Regions from separate parts of the Streptomyces sp. NPDC018026 genome, predicted to be linked through region 2. Evidence: riboswitches for the same ligand, from Rfam matches in the RefSeq annotation. Region 2 holds a riboswitch; each other region holds the start of a gene.
What was found. A riboswitch is a leader RNA that binds a small molecule or an ion and turns the genes downstream of it on or off. The one in region 2 is predicted to bind thiamine pyrophosphate.
Positions count from the first base shown of each region.

Region 1: linked by a shared signal. The riboswitch ahead of thiC (phosphomethylpyrimidine synthase ThiC) and the one ahead of thiO (glycine oxidase ThiO) in region 2 are both predicted to bind thiamine pyrophosphate.
Region 3: linked by a shared signal. The riboswitch ahead of ACH4D3_RS31895 (thiamine ABC transporter substrate binding subunit) and the one ahead of thiO (glycine oxidase ThiO) in region 2 are both predicted to bind thiamine pyrophosphate.

Region 1 is NZ_JBIRFY010000009.1:192,856-197,267, reverse strand. It holds gene ACH4D3_RS26985 (YibE/F family protein) at 29-1,588, opposite strand; TPP riboswitch at 1,660-1,849, shown strand; gene thiC (phosphomethylpyrimidine synthase ThiC) at 1,842-3,671, shown strand; gene ACH4D3_RS26975 (hypothetical protein) at 3,735-4,412, opposite strand, start outside.
Region 2 is NZ_JBIRFY010000015.1:64,701-69,112, forward strand. It holds gene pknB (Stk1 family PASTA domain-containing Ser/Thr kinase) at 1-443, opposite strand, end outside; gene ACH4D3_RS33740 (thiazole synthase) at 640-1,437, opposite strand; gene thiS (sulfur carrier protein ThiS) at 1,440-1,640, opposite strand; gene thiO (glycine oxidase ThiO) at 1,646-2,887, opposite strand; TPP riboswitch at 2,885-2,996, opposite strand; gene ACH4D3_RS33755 (NAD(P)/FAD-dependent oxidoreductase) at 3,123-4,412, shown strand, end outside.
Region 3 is NZ_JBIRFY010000013.1:112,478-116,889, forward strand. It holds gene ACH4D3_RS31885 (phosphatidate cytidylyltransferase) at 1-414, shown strand, start outside; gene rlmN (23S rRNA (adenine(2503)-C(2))-methyltransferase RlmN) at 572-1,702, shown strand; TPP riboswitch at 1,771-1,876, shown strand; gene ACH4D3_RS31895 (thiamine ABC transporter substrate binding subunit) at 1,956-3,050, shown strand; gene ACH4D3_RS31900 (ABC transporter permease) at 3,026-4,412, shown strand, end outside.

The DNA.
Region 1 (4,412 bases), on a different contig from region 2:
TCGCTGGCGTAACGCTTCGCCGGACGCGTCAGCGCTTGCGGCGACGGCCCCGCCCGCCACGGGCCGGGGTACTGGCCCCGCCACCCGCCGTCGCCGCCTGGGCCGGTCGTTCGGCCGGCCGGTCCGCCGACACGACCAGGGCGGCGAGGGCCGTGGTGACCGGCACGGAGGCCACCAGCCCGATCGAGCCGACCAGCGTCCGCACGATCTCCTCCGCCACCAGCTCGCTGTTGGCGACCGTCCCCACACCGCTCTGCGCGATCGAGAACAGCAGCAGCAGGGGCAGCGCAGCGCCCGCGTAGGCGAGGACGAGCGTGTTCACCACCGAGGCGATGTGGTCGCGGCCGATGCGGATGCCCGCGCGGTACAGACCGCGCCAGCCCATCGTCGGGTTGGCCTCGTGCAGTTCCCACACCGCCGAGGTCTGGGTGACCGTCACGTCGTCCAGGACACCGAGCGAACCGATGATGACCCCGGCGAGCAGCAGGCCGCTCATGTCGATGGACGGGTACAGGCCGTGAATGAGGCCGGTGTTGTCGTCCGTGTTGCCGGTGAGCGCGGCCCAGCCGATGAAGAGCGACCCGAGTACGCCGATCAGCAGTAGCGAGATCAGAGTGCCGAGCACCGCCACGGATGTGCGGGCCGACAGCCCGTGGCACAGGTACAACGCGATCAGCATGATGGCGCTGGACCCGATCACCGCCACGACCAGGGGGTTGGAGCCCTGCAGGATGGCGGGCAGGATGAAGAAGTTCAGCAGCAGGAAGCTGATGGCCAGCGAGACCAACGCCATGAGCCCGCGCAGCCGTCCGACGACCACGACGGCGAGGGCGAAGATGCCGGCGAGCAGGGCCAGGGGGAGCCGGCGGTTGATGTCGGTCACCGAGTACTGCAGGTCCTTCGGCGCGGAGGGCTCGTAGGCGACCACCACCTTCTGGCCCTCGTGCAACTGCCGTGACTGGTCCGGCTGCACGATCTCGTCGAACGTGCGGCCCTTGTCGTCGCCGGTGTCGACGCGGATGGTCGCCCGCTTGCAGTCGCCGTTCGCCTGCTGCACCGCGGAGGAACCCTCGGCGGTGGATGTGTCGCCGGTCGGGACACCGCCCGAGGCGTTGACGGACTGGCAGCTCAGTTCGACCACCTTGGTGACGGTGGCCTGCTGCGTCTGCCGGTCGAAGCCGACGCCGGTGCGCTCGTGCGCCGGTGCGCCGCCCGGCCACAGCACCGCGAGCCCGACCAGGACGGCCGCGGTGAAGGGGATGAGGATCGCGGCGATGACCTTCCGCAGATGCCGGGAGACGGGAGCCGCCGGTCCGTGCCCGTGCGAGTGCCCGTGCCCGCCGCCTACACCGTGCCCGCCGCCCTCACCGTGCCCACCGCCCGTGCCGTGTCCGCCGCCCGCACCGTGCCCACCGCTCGCACCGTGCCCATGGTCCGCATCGTGTCCGTAACCCGTCTCATGTCTGCCGGCGTTCGCGGCGGCGGCGACGCCGGGGACGTGGCCGACTGTCCGGCCGTCGCCCTCTTCGGCGTTCGGTCCGCGGCGGGGCCGGCGCGGTGGAAAGGAGGGGGGCTGCGGTGTGGTCACCGCCCGATCATCGCAAGAACGAGGGGGGCCCTCTGTTCACCGCGCCCGAATGGGCGCTAGCGTGGAGGCACCTTTGTACACGCGGGAGCTCGGAGCACCGGGCTGAGAGGGCGCTGACCTCCGTCCCAGCGATGTTTCACGGGAAACGTCACCGAAATCGAGTGACGTATCCCACGAAGCGTCGACGGACGGAAGCCGCTGCGTCGACCGCCGAACCTGTTACCGGGTAATGCCGGCGTAGGGAGTAGGTCTCATGACCATCAAGGACGCACGCACGCCTGCCTCCACGCAGAACACCGCCCAGGCGGACACCGCAGGCACCGCGGACAACGCGGAGGCCGGGAAGTCCATCGGCTGGCACAAGGCGTACGTCGAGGGCTCGCGCCCCGATCTGCGGGTGCCGGTCCGTCAGGTGCACCTCACCAACGGGCAGTCGGTCACGCTGTACGACACCTCGGGCCCGTACACCGATCCACACGTCGACACCGATGTCCGCAGGGGCCTTGCGCCGCTGCGGGAGAACTGGATCATCGCCCGCGGCGACACCGAGGAGTACGCGGGCCGCCCCGTCCGGCCCGAGGACGACGGAATCAAGCACACCTCGCCCCGCGGCGGCCTGCGCAACCTCGACGCCGTCTTCCCCGGCCGCCCGCGCCAGCCGCGCCGGGGCCGGGACGGCAACGCGGTCACGCAGCTCGCGTACGCGCGACAGGGGGAGATCACCCCGGAGATGGAGTACGTGGCCGTCCGGGAGAACGTCTCCCCGGAGGTGGTCCGCGAAGAGATCGCCGCAGGACGTGCCGTGCTGCCCGCCAACGTCAACCACCCCGAGATCGAGCCGATGATCATCGGCAAGCGGTTCCTGGTGAAGGTCAACGCCAACATCGGCAACTCGGCGGTGACGTCCTCCATCGAGGAGGAGGTGGACAAGATGACCTGGGCGACCCGGTGGGGTGCCGACACGGTCATGGACCTCTCCACCGGCCGCAACATCCACACCACCCGCGAATGGGTGCTGCGCAACTCCCCCGTCCCCATCGGAACCGTGCCGCTCTACCAGGCCCTGGAGAAGGTCGACGGCCGCGCCGAGGAGCTGACCTGGGAGATCTACAAGGACACCGTCATCGAACAGGCCGAGCAGGGCGTGGACTACATGACGGTCCACGCGGGCGTGCGCCTGCCGTACGTACCCCTCACCGCGAACCGCAAGACGGGCATCGTCTCGCGCGGCGGATCGATCATGGCGGCGTGGTGCCTGGCGCACCACAAGGAGTCGTTCCTCTACGAGAACTTCGAGGAACTCTGCGAGATCCTCGCCGCCTACGACGTCACCTACTCCCTCGGCGACGGCCTGCGTCCGGGGTCGATCGCGGACGCCAACGACGAGGCGCAGTTCGCCGAGCTGCGCACGCTCGGGGAACTCAACCGGATCGCCAAGCGTTGCAACGTACAGACCATGATCGAGGGCCCGGGACATGTCCCGATGCACAAGATCAAGGAGAACATCGATCTTCAGCAGGAGATCTGCGATGAAGCTCCGTTCTATACCCTCGGCCCGCTGACGACGGACGTCGCGCCGGCGTACGACCACATCACCTCCGGCATCGGTGCCGCGATGATCGCCTGGTGGGGCACGGCCATGCTCTGCTACGTCACGCCCAAGGAACACCTGGGCCTGCCCAACCGTGACGACGTCAAGACCGGCGTCATCACCTACAAGATCGCCGCCCATGCCGCCGACCTCGCCAAGGGTCACCCAGGTGCACAGGAGTGGGACGACGCGCTGTCGGACGCCCGGTTCGAATTCCGGTGGGAGGACCAGTTCAACCTGGCCCTAGACCCCGACACGGCACGGGAGTTCCACGACGAGACACTGCCGGCCGAGCCCGCCAAGACGGCCCACTTCTGCTCCATGTGCGGGCCCAAGTTCTGCTCGATGAAGATTAGTCAAAGCATCACAGAGCAGTTCGGCGGCACGGCGGCTGCGGGGGCGACGGCTGAGGAGGTCGCTGCGGGGATGCTCCAGAAGTCGAAAGAGTTCGCGGAGAGCGGGAACCGGGTGTACCTGCCGATGGCAGACTGACAGCGGCTGCAGATGCGTCGTGCCGGAGTGCGGAACGGCATTCCGGCGCAACGCCTGGACCTGCTACCGAGCGGAGACGGCCCAGCGGGTCAGTTGTCCGGAAGCCTCGTCGTGGGTGAGCCAGGTTCCGTCACCAAGTGGGCGGGCCGGTCCTTCTATGGGGCACGGGTAGCCGACCTGCCCCACTACCTCCAAGGTGGCCGAGTCAAGCAGCCAGTGACGGCCCTCACCGTGCTCCTCGTCGGCCTCAGTGGTCGAGGCCAGGACTGAGGTTGAGTCGATGTGCCCGCAGTAGTAGTCCCAGTACGCGGGGTCTTCGTTCTCGTAGTCCTCGTCTCCGTCTTCGGGCTGGAGCGGGGGGACGGCGGAATCGTCGACGGTCGCCATTGCGGCTCCCGAAGGAAATGCGTGGACGGAGAGGTCCCCGCAGTTGTGGTCCAAGGTCAGGAACTTGGTGCCCGATGGGTGGATGTCGACGAGGATGCGGTCGTCGTCGTTCATGTGCCAGCTGTGCAGGTTGCCTTGCTCCCACCGCGCCCAGTAGAGCATCGATCCGTCCTGCCCCAAGCCGATGCTCAGTCCCACGTGCTTCCCGTCCGGGTGGGCAATGTGTACAGAGCCGGCTGCCGCGCTGTCCAGAGGAGTCCGGCCCACAACCCTGCCGGTGATGGCATCGAGTACCAACCACTCCTCGTACTCGGAGCCACGAACGTGCCCCCAGACGAGAGTCCCGTCATCCGA
Region 2 (4,412 bases):
AGCACGTTCTCCGGCTTCATGTCCCGGTGCACGAACCCGGCCCGGTGCGCGGCGCCGAGCGCGGCGAGGACCGGCTCCAGGATGTCCAGCGCGGCCCGCGGCCTGAGCGCCCCGCGCTCGCGCAGCACGTCCCGCAGGGTGCAGCCCGCGATGTACTCCATCGCCAGGTAGACGTACGCCCCCTCGGCCCCCTGGTCGAAGACCTGGACGACATTGGGGTGGTCGAGCCGGGCCACCGACTTGGCCTCGCGGATGAACCGCTCGACGAAGGTGGCGTCGGTCGCGAGCGTCGGGTGCATCACCTTCAGCGCGAGCACGCGGTCCAGGCGGGTGTCCACGGCCCGGTAGACCGTGGCCATCCCGCCGACCGCGATCCGCGCCTCGACGCGGTACCGGCCGTCGAGCACCTGCCCGACGAGAGGGTCCTGAAGGGTCGTGTCCACGCAGGGAGTCTACGAGCCGACACCGACACCCCGCGTCGCCGAACGCAATCGCACCGGGACTGAAGCGCATCTGTGACGCTTCCCACGCACCGTGCGCCGCCGACGGCGGCGCACCCCCACGCGAGTGGTCCACTTCTTGCCCGACTGGAAACGGGTGGTGCGGGGGTGGGAGAAAAGACCCCGGGACGGCGCCGGGTCACTCAAAGGCGGGCCGCTCCGGATCCAGCACCGCCAAGCCCTCCGCAGGAGACGACGCCTCGGCGAAATGCCGCCGCGGAATCCGCCCGGCCCGCCGAGCCAACCGCCCCGCCTCCACCGCGGAGCGCATCGCGGCGGCCATCAGCACCGGCTCCTGCGCCCGCGTCACCGCCGAGGCCAGCATCACACCCGCGCACCCCAGCTCCATCGCCAGCGCCACGTCCGACGCCGTACCGGCCCCGGCGTCCAGGATCACCGGCACGCGCGCGTGCTCCACGATCAGCTGGAAGTTGTGCGGGTTGCGGATCCCGAGCCCGGACCCGATCGGCGAGCCCAGCGGCATGACCGCCGCGCACCCGACGTCCTCCAGCTTCCGCGCGAGCACCGGGTCGTCGTTGGTGTACGGCAGTACGGTGAACCCGTCGTCCACCAGCGTCTCCGCCGCGTCCAGCAGCTCGACCGGGTCCGGCAGCAGGGTGCGCTCGTCGGCGATGACCTCCAGCTTGACCAGGTCCGTGCCGAGCGCCTCGCGCGCGAGACGGGCGGTGAGCACCGCCTCCCCGGCGGTGAAGCAGCCGGCCGTGTTCGGCAGCACCCGGATGCCGAGCCGCTCCAGCACGGACAGCACGGAGCCGTGCACCGAGGCGTTCACCCGCCGCATCGCGACGGTCGTCAGCTCCGTCCCGGAGGCCACCAGCGCGCGCTCCAGCACGTCCAGGCTGGGCGCCCCGCCCGTGCCCATGATCAGGCGGGACGCGTACGTCGTGCCGCCGAGGACGAAGGGATCGTCGGCCATGGTCAGCCTCCTTGGACGGCGGTGAGGATCTCGACGCGGTCGCCGTCGGCCAGGGCGGTGGCCGACCACCGCGCGCGCGGGACGACGGTCTCGTTCAGGGCGGCGGCCACTCCGGACGGGGCCGCGGTGAGCGTGCCCACCAGCGCGTCCAGGGCAGTGCCGGGAGCCACCTCGCGCGGCTCGCCGTTGACGGAGACGGTCACGTGACTCATACGGGCTGCTCCGAGAGGTCCGAGAGGTCCGAGAGGGCCGGGAGTACCGGCAGTGCGGGGGCGGCGTCGAAGCGCCGGGGCGTGAAGGGGCGGGCCTCCTCCGGCAGCTCCCCGGTGGTCAGCGCGTGCGCCATGACGTCGCCGGTGACGGGCGTGAGCAGGACGCCGTTGCGGTAGTGGCCGGTGGCGAGCAGCAGGCCGTCCAGAGCGGTCGGGCCGAGCAGCGGGGCGTTGTCCGGGGAGCCGGGACGCAGACTCGCGCGGGTCTCCGTCAGGGGCAGCTCCGTGATGCCGGGCACCAGCTCGTGCGCGTCGCGCAGCAGTTCGTAGACGCCGCCCGCGGTGACCGTCGTGTCCCAGCCCAGCTCCTCGCTGGTGGCGCCGACGACCAGCTCGCCGCTCTCCCGGGGCACCAGGTAGACGTGGTTGCCGCGCACCACGGCGCGCACGGTCCGGTTCAGCAGCGGCCCCGGCGTCCGCGGCATGGTCAGCCGCAGCACCTGCCCCTTCACCGGCCGCACCGGCGGCAGCACGGCCTCCGGCACGCCCCCGAGCCGCCCGCTCAGGCTGCCCCCGGCCAGCACCACCTGCCCGGCCGTCAGCGCCGTGCCGTCGGCGGTGACGACCCCCGTGGCCCGCTCCCCGCGCCCGACGGTGAGCCGCTCGGCCCACACCCGGTGGAAGACCACACCCTCGTGTTCGCAGGCGGCCACCAGCGCGTGGGCGAGACGGCGCGGGTCGATCTGGTGGTCGCCGTCCACCCGGAGCCCCCCGCGCACGCCCGGCGCGAGCATCGGCTCCAGACGCCGGCACTCACGCCCCGACAGCCACTCGGACTCCAGGCCGGAGCGCTGCTGGAGCGCGTGCAGTTCGCGCAGGTGGGCGCGGTCGTCGGCGTCCAGCGCGACGGCGAGTGTGCCGCAGCGCCGGTAACCGAGGTCGTGGCCGGTCAGCTCGGCCAGCTCGGCCGCGAACTCCGGATAGCGGCGGGCCGAGGCGAGGTTCAGCGCGAGCAGCGTCTCCTCGCCGTAGTGCAGCTCCGTGACGGCGGCCAGCATCCCGGCCGCCACCTGGGCCGCCCCGCCGCCCGGCTCGGGGTCCACGAGCGCGGTGACCAGCCCGCGCCGCGCGGCCCGCCAGGCGGTGACGAGCCCGATGATCCCGCCGCCGACGACCAGCACGTCGGGCGTACGGGACGTACGAGGTGTGTGCGGAGGCGTGTGTGATGGAGACGACATGGGCGTCCAGCCCCTCCCTTCGCCGGCATGACCCGGATCAGGTTCGTACGGTCGGAGGCCGCCAGCCTCCCTCTCAGCCCGGTGCGTCCGGGCTCCCGCGAGTGCCTTGCGTCGGCCACCCTAGCCCGCCGGCCGCCGCCCTTGTAAGGGAGCCTCCCGGGGCCGGGGGCGTCGCCGGCCGGTCCACGGCGTACGGGCACCGACCGGCGAAACGCCAGGTGTCTATGGTGATCGGGTGAGCGAGCAGACGCGGGAACGGGAACGACGGGAACCACAGGACCAACGGGACCGGGGACAGCGGCCGGCGGCGGACGCGGAGCGCCGTGTGGTCGTGGTGGGCGCCGGGATGGCGGGCGTGCAGACCGCGGTCGCCCTGCGGGAACAGGGCTTCACCGGCCCCGTGACCCTGATCGGTGCGGAGCCGCACCAGCCGTACGACCGCCCCCCGCTGTCCAAGGCCGTCCTGCTCGGCACCGCCGAGGGCTCCGCCTTCGACGTCGACTTCGAGGCACTGGGCATCACCCTGCGGCTGGGCCGCGAGGCCCTGGGCGTCCGCCCCGCGGAGCACGTCCTGGACACCTCCGAGGGGCCGGTGCCGTACGACGTCCTCGTCCTGGCGACCGGCGCCGAACCGGTCCGGCTCCCCGGCGCCGAGGGCGTGCCCGGCGTGCACCTGCTGCGCACCCTGGACGACGCGGAACGGCTGCGGCCGGTGCTCGCCCGGCAGCACGACGTCGTGGTCGTCGGCGCGGGCTGGATCGGCGCCGAGTTCGCCACCGCCGCGCGCGAGGCGGGCTGCGCGGTGACCGTGGTGGAGGCCGCCGACCGGCCGCTGGCCGACGCGCTGCCCGCCGAGGTCGCCGCGCCGATGACCGCCTGGTACGCCGACGCCGGCGCCGAACTGCGCACCCGCGCGCGCGTGGAGCGCGTCGAGTCCGGCGGCCCCGGTGAGCCGGGCCGGGTCGTCCTCGCCGACGGCACCCGGCTGCCCGCCGACGCGGTCGTCGTCGGCATCGGCGCCCGCCCGGCCACCGGCTGGCTCGCCGGGTCCGGCATCGCCCTCGGTGCGCACGGCGAGGTCCTGGCCGACGACCGCCTGCGCACCTCCGCGCCGGACGTCCACGCGGTCGGCGACTGCGCCTCCTTCCCCTCCGCGCGCTACGGCGAGCGGCTGCTGGTGCACCACTGGGACAACGCCCTCCAGGGCCCGCGCACGGTCGCCGCCGGCATCGTCGGCGCCCCGGGCGGCGAGGCCCCGGCGGCCTACGACCCGGTGCCCTACTTCTGGTCCGAGCAGTTCGGCCGCTTCGTCCAGTACGCCGGTCACCACACCGCCGCCGACACCACCCTGTGGCGCGGCGACCCCGCGAGCCCGGCATGGACGGTCTGCTGGCTGCGCGAGGGCCGCCTGGTCGCCCTGCTCGCGGTGGGCCGCCCCCGCGACCTGGCACAGGGCAGGCGCCTGATCCAGGCGGGTACGCCGATGGACCCGGACCTGCTGGCCGACCCGGCGAAGCCGCTGAAG
Region 3 (4,412 bases), on a different contig from region 2:
GACGGCGCCTGGCGCGTCCTGGTCTTCCTGATACTGACGGTCGTCAGCGACACCGGGGCCTACGCCGTCGGCTGGCGCTTCGGCAAGAAGAAGCTCGCCCCGCGCATCAGCCCCGGCAAGACCCGCGAGGGCCTGCTGGGAGCGGTCGCGTTCGCGATGGTGGCGGGTGCGCTGTGCATGCAGTTCCTGATCGACGACGGCACCTGGTGGCAGGGCCTGCTGCTCGGCCTCGTGGTCGCCGTCAGCGCCACCCTGGGCGACCTCGGCGAGTCCATGATCAAGCGAGACCTCGGCATCAAGGACATGGGCACCCTCCTGCCGGGCCACGGCGGCATCATGGACCGGCTGGACTCCCTCCTCCCGACGGCGCCGGTGGTGTGGCTGCTGCTGGTGATCTTCGTCGGGGTGGGTTGACAGTCATCCGGTAGCATGGAAAGGGCCTGCGGCGTCTGCCGCGGGCCCTTCCGTGTGTCCCCGCCGACGCGGGGGTGTCCCAGTGAGGTCTCCTGGCTTCGGCACGGCCCTGCCGTTGTCCCCGCAGAAAGCGGGGGGTTGCCACAGGCCCGCCGTCATGAGGAGTTGTCCGACCGTGGCCCGTCCAGCCCCCGGTGAGCTCACCTTTGCCGCACCCCGCGGAGCGAAGCGGCCGCCGCGGCACCTTGCCGATCTCACGCCTGCCGAGCGCAAGGAGGCTGTCGCCGCGATCGGTGAGAAGCCGTTCCGCGCGAAGCAGCTCTCGCAGCACTACTTCGCGCGGTACGCGCACGACCCCGAGCAGTGGACCGACATCCCCGCCGGTTCGCGCGAGGGGCTGCGGGAAGCGCTGCTGCCCGAGCTGATGACGGTCGTGCGGCATCTGTCGACCGACCAGGGGACCACGCGCAAGACGCTGTGGAAGCTGTTCGACGGGACGCTCGTCGAGTCGGTGCTCATGCGCTACCCGGACCGGGTGACCATGTGCATCAGCTCCCAGGCGGGCTGCGGGATGAACTGCCCGTTCTGCGCCACCGGCCAGGCCGGCCTGGACCGCAACCTGTCGACCGCCGAGATCGTGCACCAGATCGTGGACGGCATGCGGGCGCTCAGGGACGGCGAGGTCCCGGGAGGCCCCGCCCGGCTCAGCAACATCGTGTTCATGGGCATGGGCGAGCCCCTCGCCAACTACAACCGCGTCGTCGGCTCCATCCGCCGGCTCACCGACCCCGAGCCCGACGGGCTGGGACTCTCCCAGCGCGGCATCACCGTCTCCACGGTCGGTCTCGTCCCGGCGATCCACCGCTTCACCGGCGAGGGCTTCAAGTGCCGCCTCGCCATCTCGCTGCACGCCCCCGACGACGAGCTGCGCGACACCCTCGTCCCCGTCAACACGCGGTGGAAGGTGCGCGAGGTGCTGGACGCCGGGTTCGAGTACGCGGCGAAGTCCGGGCGCCGGCTGTCCATCGAGTACGCCCTGATCCGCGACATCAACGACCAGGCCTGGCGCGGCGACCGGCTCGGGCGGCTGCTCAAGGGCAGGCCCGTGCACGTCAACCTGATCCCGCTCAACCCGACGCCCGGCTCCAAGTGGACCGCGTCCCGGCCCGAGGACGAGAAGGCGTTCGTGGAGGCCATCGCGGCGCACGGTGTGCCGGTGACGATCCGGGACACCCGTGGGCAGGAGATCGACGGGGCGTGTGGTCAGCTCGCCGCGAGCGAGCGGTAACCTGACCGGCGGAAGTATCAGTAGTACATCCAGCACGCCCAGTACATCGTCATAGTCGTCACATCTTCATATTCCGACAGGGGAGCGCCACAGCGCTGAGAGTGCGGCACCGGCCGCAGACCCTCCGAACCTGGCCCAGGTCATTCTGGGTAGGGAGATCGGTCACCACTCGAGCTGTTGCGCCCTGCCCGGGACCCTCGCCAGGGGTCCCGGGCGGGGCCGCGTCTTCTCCTGGTCACCCAGGAGGAATTCAGTGAGCATCACCAAGAAGGTCAGTGTCCTGGCCGTCGGGCTCGGCATGGTCGGCACGCTGGCCGCCTGCGGATCGTCGTCCGACGACGGCGGCGACGGCAGCGGCTCCGGCGGCTCCAAGACCGTGACTCTGGTCAGCCACGACTCGTGGGCCGCGTCCAAGGACGTCATCGCCGCCTTCGAGAAGGAATCCGGCTACAAGGTCAAGGTCCTGGAGGACGGCGACGCGGGCCAGGCCGTCAACAAGGCCGTCCTCACCAAGGACAACCCGCAGGGCGACGTCTTCTTCGGCGTCGACAACACCCTGCTCTCCCGCGCCCTCGACAACGGCCTGTTCCAGCCGTACGAGGCCAAGGGGGCCGACCTCGTCCGGCCCGAGTACCGGGCCGACCAGGACAAGCACCGGGTCACGCCCGTCGACACCGGCGACATCTGCGTCAACTACGACAAGGCGTACTTCGACCGGCACGGGCTGACCCCGCCCAAGTCCTTCGACGACCTGGTCGAGCCCGAGTACAAGGACCTGCTCGTCACCGAGAACGCGGGCAGCTCCTCGCCCGGCCTCGGCTTCCTTCTCGGCACCGCCGCCCAGTACGGAGACGACGGCTGGGAGGGCTACTGGAAGAAGCTCAAGGCGAACGGCGTCAAGGTCGTGGACAGCTGGGAGCAGGCGTACAACGAGGAGTTCTCCGGTTCGGCCGGCGGCAAGAAGGCCAAGGGCGACCGTCCGCTCGTCGTGTCCTACGCCTCCTCCCCGCCCGTCGAGGTCGTCTACGCCGACCCGCAGCCGGACACCGCCCCCACGGGCGTCGCCGACGGCACCTGCTTCCGGCAGGTCGAGTACGCGGGTCTGCTCAGCAACGCGAAGAACCCCGAGGGCGGCAAGGCCCTCCTCGACTTCCTGCTGAGCAAGTCCTTCCAGGAGGACATGCCGCTGAACATGTTCGTCTACCCGGTGCGGGAGGGCGCGCGGGTCCCCGAGGTGTTCTCGAAGTTCGGGCCGCAGGCGAAGGACCCGCAGACCCTCGACCCGGCGAAGATCGCCGACAACCGCGACCAGTGGGTCAAGTCGTGGACCTCGCTCGTACTGAAGTGAGCCGGGAGGGCAGGAAGGCGGCGCGGACCGCCCGCGGGAGCGCGGCCCGGCTCGGCCTGATGGCCGTGCCCGTCGCGTTCTTCGCGGTGTTCTTCGCCTACCCCGTCGCCGCCATCGTGGCCCGCGGACTGAAGGTCGACGGGGTCTGGCAGCTCGGGCGGATCGGGGACGTGCTCGCACAGTCGGACGTGCGGCACGTGCTGTGGTTCACCACCTGGCAGGCCCTGGCGTCCACCGGGCTCACGCTGCTCGTCGCGCTGCCCGGCGCGTACGTCTTCGCCCGCTTCGACTTCCCCGGCAAGCAGGTCCTGCGGGCCGTGGTGACCGTGCCGTTCGTGCTGCCGACGGTCGTCGTCGGTACGGCGTTCCTGGCGCTGGTCGGGCGCGGCGGGCTGCTCGACGAGCTGTGGGGCCTGCGCCTGGACACCACGGTGTGGGCGATCCTGCTCGCGCACGTCTTCTTCAACTACGCCGTCGTCGTCCGCACCGTCGGCGGACTGTGGGCGCAGCTCGACCCGCGGCAGGAGGAGGCCGCGCGGATGCTCGGGGCCTCCCGGCTGCGGGCCTGGCGGCAGGTCACACTGCCCGCGCTGGCACCCGCCGTGGCCGCCGCCGCGCTGATGGTCTTCCTGTTCACCTTCACCTCCTTCGGAGTCGTCCAGATCCTCGGCGGGCCCACCTTCTCCACCCTGGAGGTGGAGATCTACCGCCAGACCTCGCAGGTCTTCGACCTGTCCACGGCCGCCGTCCTGACGCTGATCCAGTTCGCGGCGGTCGTCGCCGTCCTCGCCGTGCACGCCTGGACGGTGCGGCGGCGGGAGACGGCGCTGCGGCTCGTGGACGCGGCCACGACCGCGCGCCGGCCGCGCGGAGCCGGGCAGTGGGCGCTGCTCGCCGGCGTCCTGGGCGTCATCGCCGTCCTGCTGGTGCTGCCGCTGGCGGTACTGGTCCAGCGGTCGCTGGGGGCGTCCGGCTTCGGCTACTACCGGGCGCTGACCCGCGAGGACGGCGGCGCCTTCCTCGTCCCGCCGATCGAGGCGATCGGCAACTCCCTCCAGTACGCCGTCGCCGCCACCGCCATCGCCGTGGTGATCGGCGCGCTGGCCGCGACCGCGCTCACCCGGCGCGACGCGGGCCGTTTCGTGCGCGGGTTCGACGCGCTGCTGATGCTGCCGCTCGGGGTGTCGGCCGTGACGGTCGGCTTCGGGTTCCTGATCGCGCTGGACGAACCGCCGCTGGACCTCAGGTCCTCCTGGATCCTGGTGCCGCTCGCGCAGGCGCTGGTGGGCGTCCCGTTCGTCGTACGGACCATGCTGCCGGTGCTGCGGGCGGTGGACGGACAGCTGCGGGAGGCGGCCGCGG